3 regions of the Rhizobium sp. 10N427 genome follow, and region 3 is predicted to be linked to each of the others. Evidence: predicted binding sites of a transcription regulator. Region 3 holds the regulator's gene; each other region holds the start of a gene.

Region 1 (3,889 bases), 310 kb from region 3:
GAAGCCCAGTTCCGGAACATCGAATTCGACTTCCACCTCGCCGATGCGGATTTCGCCGGTGAAGGGATGGTTGCGGCCATAGCCGCGCTGCGTCGAATAACCGAGGGCCAAGAGGAAGCCTTCATCGCCGCGGGCCAGCGCCTGCAGCCGCAGATCCCGGCTCATCGGGAATTCCATCGGCTCGCGCGTCAGGTCACCGATCTCGTGATCCTCGGGCATATCGCCGTCACCCTCGATCAGGCCTTCCTGGCCGAGGATCTCGGAAACGCGGATGACACGGCCGGTTTCGGCCTGGCGCTGAGCCGGCTCCTCGACGGCTTCGTCGGTCAAAAGCGATGGGTCGAGCAGGCGGTGCGTGTAGTCGAAGGTCGGGCCGAGCAGCTGGCCGCCTGGCAGGTCCTTGTAGGTTGCCGAGATACGGCGCTCGATAGTCATGCGGCTCGTGTCGAGCGGCTGTGAATAACCGAAGCGCGGCAGCGTCGTACGGTAGGCGCGCAGCAGGAAGATCGCTTCGATCATGTCACCACGCGACTGGCGCACCGCAAGAGCCGCCAGCGTTCGGTCGTAGAGCGAGGCCTCGGCCATGACGCGATCGACCGCGAGAGCCAGCTGGGCAACGATCTGCTCGATGCCGATGGCCGGAAGCGAGCGGTCGCCGCGGCGCCGGTCGGCGAGCAGGCGGTGAGCATTGGCGATGGCGGCTTCGCCACCTTTGACTGCAACATACATGGCTCACATCTCCGTTGCGGTAATTTTGGTGGTGCGCGGCAGGCAGAGGAAACTGCTGCCCGCCGTCAGAACGATGTCGATGCCACGCGGGAACAGGGTGCGGTTCTCGTTCCAGAGGCGGATGAACGTCTCCGGCAATCCCGACGGCGCGATTTCCGTCACGGTCTTGATCCCCGGTCCCATCAGCGCCAGCGTCTTGCCGCCTTCGAGCGAAGCGATCTCGATAACAACAGTCGTCGAGCGGTCGGGATATTCCTGCGTGCCCGGCGCGAAGAGTCCGAAAGACGAAACTGCCATGCCGCTGTCGACGAACGCGAAGCGCGCCTCGGCCTTCTCGGTCGTGACGGTCGCACCGGTATGAAAGCTCAGCCAGCCCGGCACCGCAGATTTGTTGAGCGCAGGCGAAAGCCAGACGGGCGTGTCGTGATCGCAGAGCGTCAGTGCGATTGCACCGGCCGCGACGCCAAGGGGAGCCGGCGGCGCAGCATCGGGCGCCAGCGTCTGGACTGAGCCCGGGCGGGCCATCGCATCCATCATCGCCTTGAAGACGCTCTGGGCCTGGAAAACCGGCCCGGCAAAGCCGCCGGTCAACGTATCGGTCTTGAGTTCCATCAGTCTTCTCCCCGCACCATGGTGAAGAAATCGACGCGGGTCGCGGCCGTCTCGTCGGCCTTCTGCTGCGCTGCGGCGGCAACGTGGCGGGCGATCGGCTGAAGCAGCTTTTCCTCGACGAAAGCCCTGCTTGCCTCTTCCTGCCAGAGAGCATCGAAGATAGCGGCAAGCCGTGCCTTCTTCCGATCGGTGCCGAGCGACTGGCCGTGGCCGACGGTCCCGCTTCCCAGCCGGATCGTTGCACGCGTGACCGTCACTTCGCCGAGATTGAAGGGCGAGCCGCCGCCGCCAATACGGCCACGAACCATCACCAGCCCTGTCTCGGGGCCGCGCACCGCCTGCACTTCCGGTTTGTCCGCAAGCGCCTCCCAGGCGTCATTCAATTCGGCAAGGTCGGAGCGGGCGAGGAGATCGACCACTCTTTTCCTGCTGTCGGCTGCCTCGATTTTCTCTGCTGCTCTCATCGCCACATCCTTCGAAAGGTCTATTGATATAGACAACCATACAAGATATGGTTACGCTTAAATCGGGGACGTGACAAGCGTGTGACACGGCAGGGGTGAAATGGCTGGGCTGAAGCAGGTGCAAAGGCAGACGGGGGTGGCGCTATGGCGTCAGATAGCGGATCGAATCCGCGAGGCAATCACCCGCGGTGCCTATGATGAAACGGGCATGGTGCCACCGGAAACGATGCTCGCCGAGCAGTTCGGCGTCAACCGGCATACGGTTCGAAGTGCCCTTGCCGCGCTGGCGCAGGAAGGCATCGTCCGCGCCGTGCAGGGTCGTGGCACGCTGATCGAGCGCCGGGAACGCCTGAACTTCCCGATCAGCAAGCGCACCCGTTTCACGACGGGTATCAGCGGTCAGGCAAGAGAAACGCGCGGTTTCCTGCTGGCGGCTGCCGCAGAACCCGCTGATGCAGAGGTCGCTCGGTGGCTGAAGATGCGCGTGGGCGACGCTGTCATCAGGCTGGAGACGACGAGGGAGGCCGACAAGCGCCCGGTGTCACGGGCGACGAGCTGGTTTCCGGCGACGCGCTTCGGCGATATCGCAGAAACCTATCGCAAGACGGAATCGATCACCAAGGCCTTCGCGCTGCTTGGCTTGCAGGACTATGTGCGCGCAACGACGGAGATTACCGCCGCGCATGCCGACGCCGGGGATATCGCCGATCTTGAGCTCACACCGGGCGCGATCCTGCTGATCACCAAGGCGATGAATACCGATCTCGACGGCACTCCCGTTCAATATTCTATCACCCGCTTTGCTGCCGACCGGGTGCAGTTCACCATCGAAAACTAACAAAAGCCGGGCGCTTGGCCCGGCTTTCCAACTGATTGCGAATCCGGCTCAGTGTGCGGCGGACATGTCGCCCAGCACTTCCTTGGAAGCGACGGTGGAATCGGCCTTCAGTTTGTAGACCATCGGAACGCCGGTCGCGAGATTGAGGTCGAGGACCTGCTCACGGGTCAGGTGGTCGAGCACCATGACCAGCGAACGCAGCGAGTTGCCGTGAGCCGCAACGAGAACCTTCTCGCCACGAAGAACGCGCGGCAGGATTTCCGTCAGGTAGTAAGGCCAGACGCGGGCGCCCGTGTCGCGCAGGCTTTCGCCGCCCGGAGGCGGGACGTCGTAGGAGCGGCGCCATATATGAACCTGCTCCTCGCCCCACTTGGCGCGGGCATCGTCCTTGTTGAGGCCGGACAGATCGCCGTAGTCACGCTCGTTGAGAGCCTGATCCTTGATCGTCTGCAGGCCGGGCTGGCCAACCTTGTCGAGGATGAGCTTCAGCGTGTGCTGCGCGCGGGTCAGCGCAGAGGTGTAGGCGACGTCGAACTTGATGCCGTAGTCTGCCAGCGCCTGGCCGCCGGTCGTGGCTTCCTGAATGCCGAGCTCGGTCAGGTCGGGATCCTTCCAGCCGGTGAAGAGGTTCTTCAGGTTCCAGTCGCTCTGGCCATGCCGAACGAGAACGAGTGTGCCGCTCATAAAAGTCTGCCTCCGTGGGGATTATTGTGAAGAGAGCCCGAGGACATCGAGCATGGAATAGAAACCCGGCTTCTTGTCGCGCGCCCAGAGCGCCGCCTTGATGGCACCGCGTCCGAAGATCGAACGGTCCGCTGCGCTATGCGACATCGAAACGATCTCGCCTTCGCCGGCAAAGAGAACCGAATGCTCGCCGATCACGGACCCGCCGCGCAACGTCGCAAAGCCGATCGTACCCGCTCCGCGGGCGCCGGTATGACCGTCACGAACGCGAACAGACTGGGTCTTCAGGTCGACAGCGCGGCCATTTGCAGCGGCTTCCCCGAGCAACAGCGCAGTGCCGGAGGGCGCATCGACCTTGCGCTTGTGATGCATTTCGAGAACTTCGATATCCCAGTCTTCTGGCGAAAGTGCCCGCGCTGCCTGTTCGATGAAAACGCTGAGAAGATTGACGCCGAGGCTCATATTGCCCGACTTGACGATGCGCGCATGGCGCCCGGCCGCCTGGATCTTGGCATCGTCGGCATCCGAGCATCCCGTCGTGCCGACGACATGGACGATGCGC
Region 2 (3,889 bases), on a different contig from region 3:
CGACATCGTGGCCGCGCGCGACGATCTCGTCGACGCCCATTTCCTTCTCGACGAGACATTCGAGAATGTCGTCGAGAACCGGATAAGGCGGCAGCGAATCCTGGTCGGTCTGGTCGGGCCGCAGTTCGGCGGAGGGCGCCTTGTCGATGATGTTCTGCGGGATCACCACGCCTGATGGTCCAAGCGCATCCGGCGGCACATGCGCATTGCGCCAGCGCGAGATCGCATAGACCTGCATCTTGTAGAGGTCCTTGATCGGATTGAAGCCGCCGTTCATGTCGCCGTAAAGCGTCGCATAGCCGACCGACATTTCCGACTTGTTGCCCGTCGTGACGACCATCGAGCCGAACTTGTTGGAGATCGCCATCAGGATCGTGCCGCGGGCGCGGCTCTGCAGGTTTTCTTCGGTGATACCGCTATCGGTGCCTTCGAAGAGGTCCGAGAGCGCCGAGGTAAAGCCTGTCACCGGCGCCTCGATCGGCACGATGTCGTAGCGGCAGCCGAGCGCCTTGGCGCATTCGGCAGCGTCCTTCAGCGAATCCTCGGACGTGTAGCGGTAGGGCAGCATGACGGTGCGCACCCGCTCCTCGCCCAGCGCATCGACGGCGATTGCCGCGCAGATCGCCGAGTCGATGCCGCCGGAGAGGCCAAGCACGACATTCTTGAAGCCGTTCTTGTTGACGTAGTCGCGGAAGCCAAGCAGGCAGGCGCGGTAATCGGCCTCTTCCTTCTCCGGAATATGCGACATCGGCCCTTCGCTGCAACGCCAGCCGTTGTCGCCGCGCTTCCAGGTGGTGACGGCAAGCGCCGGTTCGAACTGGCTCATCTGGAAGGCCAGCGACTTGTCGCCGTTGAAGGCAAAGCTCGCGCCGTCGAAGACCAGTTCGTCCTGGCCGCCGAGCTGGTTGGCGAAGATCAGCGGCAGGCCCGTTTCGATCACCTGCCGCAGTGCCACCTGATGGCGCACGTCCACCTTGCCGCGATAATAGGGCGAGCCATTCGGCACCAGCAGGATTTCGGCGCCGCTTTCGGCCAGCGTCTCGCAGACGCCGAGATCGTTCCAGATCTCCTCGCAGATCGGCACGCCGATCCTGACGCCACGGAAATTCACCGGCCCCGGCATCGAGCCTTCGGCAAAGACGCGTTTCTCGTCGAATTCGCCGTAATTCGGCAGATCGATCTTGTCCCGGAACACCAGGATCTTGCCGCCATCGAGCACCGCGACGGAATTGTGCCGCCCGGTTTCGCCCTGCCGCGGGAAGCCGACGATCAGGCCCGGTCCGCCATCCGCGGTATCGGCTGCGAGGTCCTCGATAGCCTTCAGGCAGGCCTTGAGGAATGCCGGTTTCAGCACCAGATCCTCGGGCGGATAGCCGGAAATGAACAGCTCGGTCAAAAGCAGCAGATCCGCGCCCTGACGGGCCGCATCTGCACGTGCCTCGCGGGCTTTGGCAAGATTTCCAGCAACATCGCCGACCGTTGGGTTGAGTTGGCCGACGGCAATCCGGAGCGTGTTCAAGGGAGCGTTTTCCTGTGTCATGTCATCTATTTAGCGCGCGCGCGTTCGCCCCGCAACGTGTCCTGCCATGAAAAGCCGCCGGGTCTGCTCAGACGAAAATTCAAATCTTCGGGAAAAGCAAGGAAACATTAACGGTTCATCTAGCGTTCATGGCGGGCATGTGACAGTTCGGTGAAGGTTTTATGACGCCGGGATGACGGCGGGAATGACATTGGAGTCCGCCCTTGATCGCGTTGGTCATGAAGTCCGCGCAGGCCAGAAGAATGGCGCTGCTTTCTGCTGGTCTCGGCGCGAATGTCCGCTCTCCCGCCGCCCGAGCCGCCCTCAGCATCGCATTCACCTTTTCGATGGCACTGCTCAGCGTCATCGCCGTCGAATGGATCGCCCGCAGCACGCTTGCCGATGTCGGCGATTTCCTGACCTCGACGGCCCGCCCCGGCATGACCACCGTTGTCATGCTGACCATCCTGATGCTGACGCTCGATGCCGCCTTCGGCCGCCGTTATCTCTCCGCACTGATCCTCGTTCCGCTTGTCTTGATCCCGGCCTTCGTCTCCAACCAGAAGCAGCACTACCTTTCCGACCCCTTCTATCCCTCGGATATCCTCTTCGGCCGCCAGATCATGGAACTGCTGCCGGTGATGGTGCGCGACCGGCCGTTCACGGCAATCGCGATCGTCGTCGGCCTTGCACTGCTGGCCGCCGGCATGGTGTTCGGCTGGCGCTATGCCTGGCGCACCTTTCCGAAGCTCTCGAACCAGGCGCGCCTGCGCCGCCTTTGCCTCGGCCTGCCGGTGATCGCCGCCTTCGGTTCGCTGATGGACTATTCGCAATATTCCTATATCCGCGACCGTCTGCAGGTCGTGCCGATGATGTGGGACCAGAAGGAAAACTACCGCAGCAACGGCTTCATCCTGGCCTTCATCTTCAATGTGCCGATGGCCGATGTGGCAGCCCCCGCAGGCCTCAACGCCGAAGCGCTCGACGCGATACCGGCCCGCAATTACGGCTATCTCGCCGGTCCGCGTGAAAAGCCCGATGTCATCATGCTGATGAGCGAATCCTTCTGGGATCCGACGCGGCTGAAGAAGCTGAATTTCAGCGCCGACCCGATGCCGACGATCCGCGCCTCGCAGTCCGGCTATGTCTTCTCGCCCGAATTCGGCGGCATGACCGCCAATGTCGAGTTCGAGGCGCTGACAGGCTTCTCCAATGCCTTCCTGCCCTATGGCAGCATTCCCTATCAGCAATATATCCGCCGCGACGTCCCCTCGCTTGCGACCTTCTTCCGCGGCGAAGGCTATACGGCACGCGCACTCCACCCGTTTAGTGGCTGGTTCTGGAACCGCAACGAGGTCTACAAGGATTTCGGCTTCGAGGAGTTCCGCACCGAGGAAACCCTCCCGCCGATGGAAAAGCGCGGCATCTTTGCATCCGACGACTCGCTGATGAAGGAAATCATGCGCGAGGGCGACGGACTGGATAAGCCGTTCTTCTTCTTCGCTGTCACGCTGCAGGGACATGGCCCCTACGAGGCCAACCGCTACGCCCACAACTCGATCGACATCCAGGGCGACATTCCGGAAGCCGACCGCGCAACGCTCGCGACCTATACGCAGGGCGTCAAGGAAGCTGACGACAGCCTGAAGATGCTGATGGACTGGGCCTCGCATCGCGACCGCGAGACGATCATCGTTCTCTGGGGCGACCACCTGCCGCCGCTCGGCAATGTCTACATGAGCGCCGGCTACATGCCGGACCAGGTCGCCACCCGCAAGGCGCCGCTCGATGTGATGAAGCAGCAGCATGAGACGCCGCTGGTGATCTGGTCGAACAAGAAGGGCGTCAAGCAGGATGTCGGGACCATCAGCCCGTCGCTGATCTCCTACAATCTCCTGAAGTTCGCCGGATTCGAGCATCCCTACTACACCGGCTTCCTCGGCCGGGTGCAGAAGAAATACGACATCATCGACCGTTACCAGCTGGCAACCCGCAAGAACGAGGTGACGCCGGACTGGGTGCTCGATCCGAAGAAGCTCGACCCCTTGGTGCGCGATTACCGCTACCTGCAGCACGACGTCATGTTCGGCAAGGCGCAGACGCTCGACCGCTTCTTCCCGCAGCATGTGATGGTCAACGAAGCCAGCTACTGAGCTAAGACACTAATTCGCATTGCATTCAGGCCATCAGCGGGAATACTGGCTCCGACGCGATACAGCATCGGAGCCTCGCATGTATAACCTCCCCAATTTCATCCACACGCATTTCGGCAAGAGTGCCGACGAACTCGGCGACATCGAGAAGCGCGTGCTGCAGAAAGCCCATGAACGGAAGATCATCTCCACCAACGTCAACGCCGTCCTTTCGGCC
Region 3 (3,889 bases):
GCGAAAGTCGCCTCCGTCAGCCGCCTGGCGAGCTTTTCCTGCCCGGGGATTTCATAGATGTTGGACAGGTGCCAGACCTTGTCGGCCTGCGCCTTCAGGGTATCCACGACATGCGGATTGCTGTGGCCGACCGAGGTCACGGCAACGCCGGCACCGAAATCCAGATATCGTTCGCCGCTTTCGGTAATCAGCCACACGCCCTCACCTCGCTCGAACCGCAATGGGGCACGAGAATAGGTATCATATAGCGGCGCGGCTTCAGCCATGGCGCGGTCTCCTGTCAGCGTTACGGGCAACCGGACTCCGGCTAAAAACCAGGTCCGAAAAATTAAAAATGCCGCCTTTCGGCGGCGACTGGCACTATTTACTTTTCGCACTGCAATGTCAACAAAACTGCGGCTTTCGTGGCTTCTGAGAGACGCTCAAGCAATGTCGCGTTTTATCAACAGCTAATGTTGCAGAAATGACTCTCAGGGGAAGCAAGTTGGGGAAAACCCCGAATTCGATTCATCCGGATTCCTGCGACTCTTGTCACGGAGTCAGCCTCACACTAGGTTAAAACTCAATTACTAGACTGCATGCGGCGGAACTAGTCACCAAAATTAGTCAAGCGTTTCTTGTGCCGGATTCGTCCGGGGCAAACAGTGAGGGATTCTGCCTTCGCAACGCTTAAACGGCGGAGACACAGGGCATGAACTGGACAGACGAGCGGGTCGAGAAACTCAAGAAACTGTGGTCCGAAGGGCTGAGCGCGAGCCAGATCGCTGCCCAGCTTGGCGGCGTCAGCCGTAACGCCGTTATCGGCAAGGTTCACCGTCTGGCGCTGCCGGGCCGTGCGAAGGCCGGCGGCAACGCCACGGCTGCGCGCGCTCCCAAGCGTACGGCGGCAGCACCCCGCGCCCCAACCTACGCATCGCGTCTGGCGACGACCCGTACGGTCACCCGCCAGCAGGGCGCGACGATGCTGAAGGAAGAGATCGAGATCGACGTCATGGAGGAGATGGAATACCGTCCCGCCAAGAACGTGATCGTCCCGATTTCCCGCCGTCTCGGCCTGACGGAGCTCACCGAGCGCACCTGCAAGTGGCCGGTCGGCGATCCCTTGAAGGACGATTTCCACTTCTGCGGCTGCGAAAGCCCGGATTCTTCGCCTTACTGCACCTACCACCAGCGCCTGGCCTACCAGCCGGTCAACGAGCGCCGCAGGGCAGCAGCCCGGGCAAACTGAGCCGGGTAAGCACAAACGAAAAACGGGCCTCGCGGCCCGTTTTTTTGTGGTCTCAATTCCGAAAGCTTCAAGCTTCCATCGAATATCCAGCGCCGCGAACGGTGCGGATGACATCCTGCATGTTGGAGAAGTTCAGCGCCTTGCGCAGACGGCCGACATGGACATCGACGGTGCGCTCGTCGACATAGATGTCGTGACCCCAGACGCCGTCCAGAAGCTGCGAGCGCGAGAAGACGCGGCCGGGAGAGGCCATCAGGAATTCCAGCAGGCGAAATTCGGTCGGTCCGAGACGGACTTCGCGGGTCTTGCGATGAACGCGGTGCGTCTCGCGGTCGAGTTCGATATCGCCGCATTTCAGCACGGTCGACAAAACCTCGGGCTTGGCGCGGCGCAGCATCGCCTTGACGCGTGCGACGAGCTCGGGCGTCGAGAACGGCTTGACGACATAGTCGTCGGCACCGGTCGAGAGGCCACGAACGCGTTCGCTTTCCTCGCCGCGCGCCGTCAGCATGATGATCGGCAGGCGCTCGGTCTCCGGGCGCATGCGCAGCCGGCGGCAAAGCTCGATGCCTGATACGCCAGGCAGCATCCAATCAAGGATAAGAAGGTCCGGCGTCCGCTCCTGAAGGCGGATTTCCGCCTCATCGCCGCGCAGGATGGTGTCGACCTCGAAACCTTCGGCTTCGAGATTGTAACGAAGAAGCACGCTCAGTGCTTCTTCGTCTTCAACGACTGCAACTCTCGGGATCATTCTGTTCTGTCTCCTGAGGCCCGGTCCGGATATTATTCCGTGACCGCGCCGACGGTGTTGGCGGTGTCGTCCTTCGGACGCTCGCCCTCCGGCTGGGCGCCGGTCGCCATGTAGTAGATGGTTTCTGCGATGTTGGTGGCGTGGTCGCCGATGCGCTCGATGTTCTTGGCACAGAACAGAAGGTGTGTGCAGCTGGTGATGTTGCGCGGATCTTCCATCATGTAGGTCAGAAGCTCGCGGAACAGCGAGGTGTACATCGCGTCGATTTCCTCGTCGCGCTCGCGGATCGACTTCGCCTTATCGGCAGCGCGCGTCGTGTAGACGTCGAGCACTTCCTTGAGCTGGACGAGCGCCAGTTCGGAGAGATGCTCCAGGCCGCGGCCAAGCTTGCGCGGAACGCCGGTGCTCTGCACGGCGATGACGCGCTTGGCGGTGTTCTTGCCGAGATCGCCGACGCGCTCGAGGTCGGCAGCGATGCGGATCGAACCCATGATCTCGCGCAGGTCCGACGCCATTGGCTGGCGGCGGGCGATGGTGACGATCGCCTTGTCGTTGATCTCGCGCTCGGCGTGATCGAGGATCACGTCGTCGGAGATGACCTTCTGCGCCAGTGCGCCATCGCCGTTGACCAGCGCGCGCACAGCGTCGGAGACCATCTGTTCCGCCAGACCGCCCATTTCGGAGATGCGGCGGGTCAGGAACTTCAGATCTTCGTCATATGCAGAAAAGATATGTGTCGATGCCATGGGAAATGTCCTTGAGTGTCTCTATCGGAAGTCGTGACGCCAAAGATCAGCCGAAGCGGCCCATGATGTAGTCCTGGGTGCGCGGATCGTCCGGATTGGTGAACATCTTGTCGGTGTCGTTCTCCTCGACGAGGTTGCCGAGGTGGAACATGGCGGTGCGCTGCGAGACGCGGGCCGCCTGCTGCATGGAGTGCGTCACGATGACGATCGTGTAGCTTTCGCGCAGCTCGTGGATCAGCTCCTCGACCTTTGCGGTGGCGATCGGGTCGAGCGCCGAGCAGGGTTCGTCCATGAGGATGACTTCAGGGCTGACGGCGACGGCGCGGGCGATGCAGAGGCGCTGCTGCTGGCCGCCGGACAGGCCGGTGCCGGATTCATGCACGCGGTCCTTGACCTCGTTCCAGAGGCCGGCGCGCTGCAGGCTGGTCTCGACGATCTGGTCCATGTCGGCCTTCGACTTGGCGAGACCGTGAATGCGCGGGCCGTAGGCGACGTTTTCATAGATCGTCTTCGGGAACGGGTTCGGCTTCTGGAACACCATGCCGACGCGGGCGCGAAGTTCGACGACGTCGATATCCGGATCGTAGATATCATCGCCATCGAGCGTGATCTTGCCGGTGACGCGGCAATTGTCGATCGTATCGTTCATGCGGTTCAGGCTGCGCAGGAAAGTGGACTTGCCGCAGCCGGACGGGCCGATGAGCGCAGTCACGGTGTTTTCGCGGATGTTCAGCTTGACGTCGAAGAGAGCGCGCTTTTCGCCGTAATAGACGGAAACGTCCTGGCCGATCATCTTGTAAGGGATGCTGTTCATCTTCTGGTCCAGAGCCTTCTCAACTGCTGCTTCTGTCAACATGTTCATGGGTTTCTACTCCGTTTACCAGCGGCGCTCAAAGCGACGGCGCAAGAGGATGGCTCCGATGTTCATGACAATCAGGAACAGGAGCAGGACGATGATGGCACCCGAGGTACGCTCCACGAAGGCGCGTTCGGCTTCGTTGGCCCACATATAGACCTGGACCGGAAGTGCCGTGGACGGATCGAGCGGCGTGGTCGGCGCATTGGCAACGAAGGCGACCATGCCGATCAGCAGAAGCGGCGCGGTTTCGCCGAGCGCATGCGCAAGGCCGATGATGGTACCGGTCAGGATGCCCGGCATGGCAA

What was found. Region 3 encodes PhoB, which activates phosphate uptake and scavenging genes when phosphate is short. Its sites were predicted from a motif close to TGTCATNNANCTGTCAT; they were not measured.
Region 1: the regulator PhoB is predicted to act here: its motif matches at 1,876-1,892, upstream of phnF (phosphonate metabolism transcriptional regulator PhnF).
Region 2: the regulator PhoB is predicted to act here: its motif matches at 1,691-1,707, upstream of AC1DIJ_RS16660 (LTA synthase family protein).

Annotation. Positions count from the first base shown of each region.
Region 1 covers NZ_JBFTID010000004.1:338,681-342,569, reverse strand. The annotation lists gene AC1DIJ_RS11490 (carbon-phosphorus lyase complex subunit) at 1-729, opposite strand, end outside; gene phnH (phosphonate C-P lyase system protein PhnH) at 733-1,341, opposite strand; gene phnG (phosphonate C-P lyase system protein PhnG) at 1,341-1,805, opposite strand; gene phnF (phosphonate metabolism transcriptional regulator PhnF) at 1,906-2,643, shown strand; gene AC1DIJ_RS11470 (2,3-bisphosphoglycerate-dependent phosphoglycerate mutase) at 2,692-3,327, opposite strand; gene dapB (4-hydroxy-tetrahydrodipicolinate reductase) at 3,349-3,889, opposite strand, start outside.
Region 2 covers NZ_JBFTID010000007.1:78,259-82,147, reverse strand. The annotation lists gene AC1DIJ_RS16665 (NAD+ synthase) at 1-1,540, opposite strand, end outside; gene AC1DIJ_RS16660 (LTA synthase family protein) at 1,783-3,672, shown strand; gene AC1DIJ_RS16655 (DUF1003 domain-containing protein) at 3,752-3,889, shown strand, end outside.
Region 3 covers NZ_JBFTID010000004.1:23,996-27,884, forward strand. The annotation lists gene AC1DIJ_RS09855 (aspartate aminotransferase family protein) at 1-266, opposite strand, end outside; gene AC1DIJ_RS09860 (GcrA family cell cycle regulator) at 692-1,228, shown strand; gene phoB (phosphate regulon transcriptional regulator PhoB) at 1,296-1,979, opposite strand; gene phoU (phosphate signaling complex protein PhoU) at 2,012-2,725, opposite strand; gene pstB (phosphate ABC transporter ATP-binding protein PstB) at 2,772-3,587, opposite strand; gene pstA (phosphate ABC transporter permease PstA) at 3,603-3,889, opposite strand, start outside.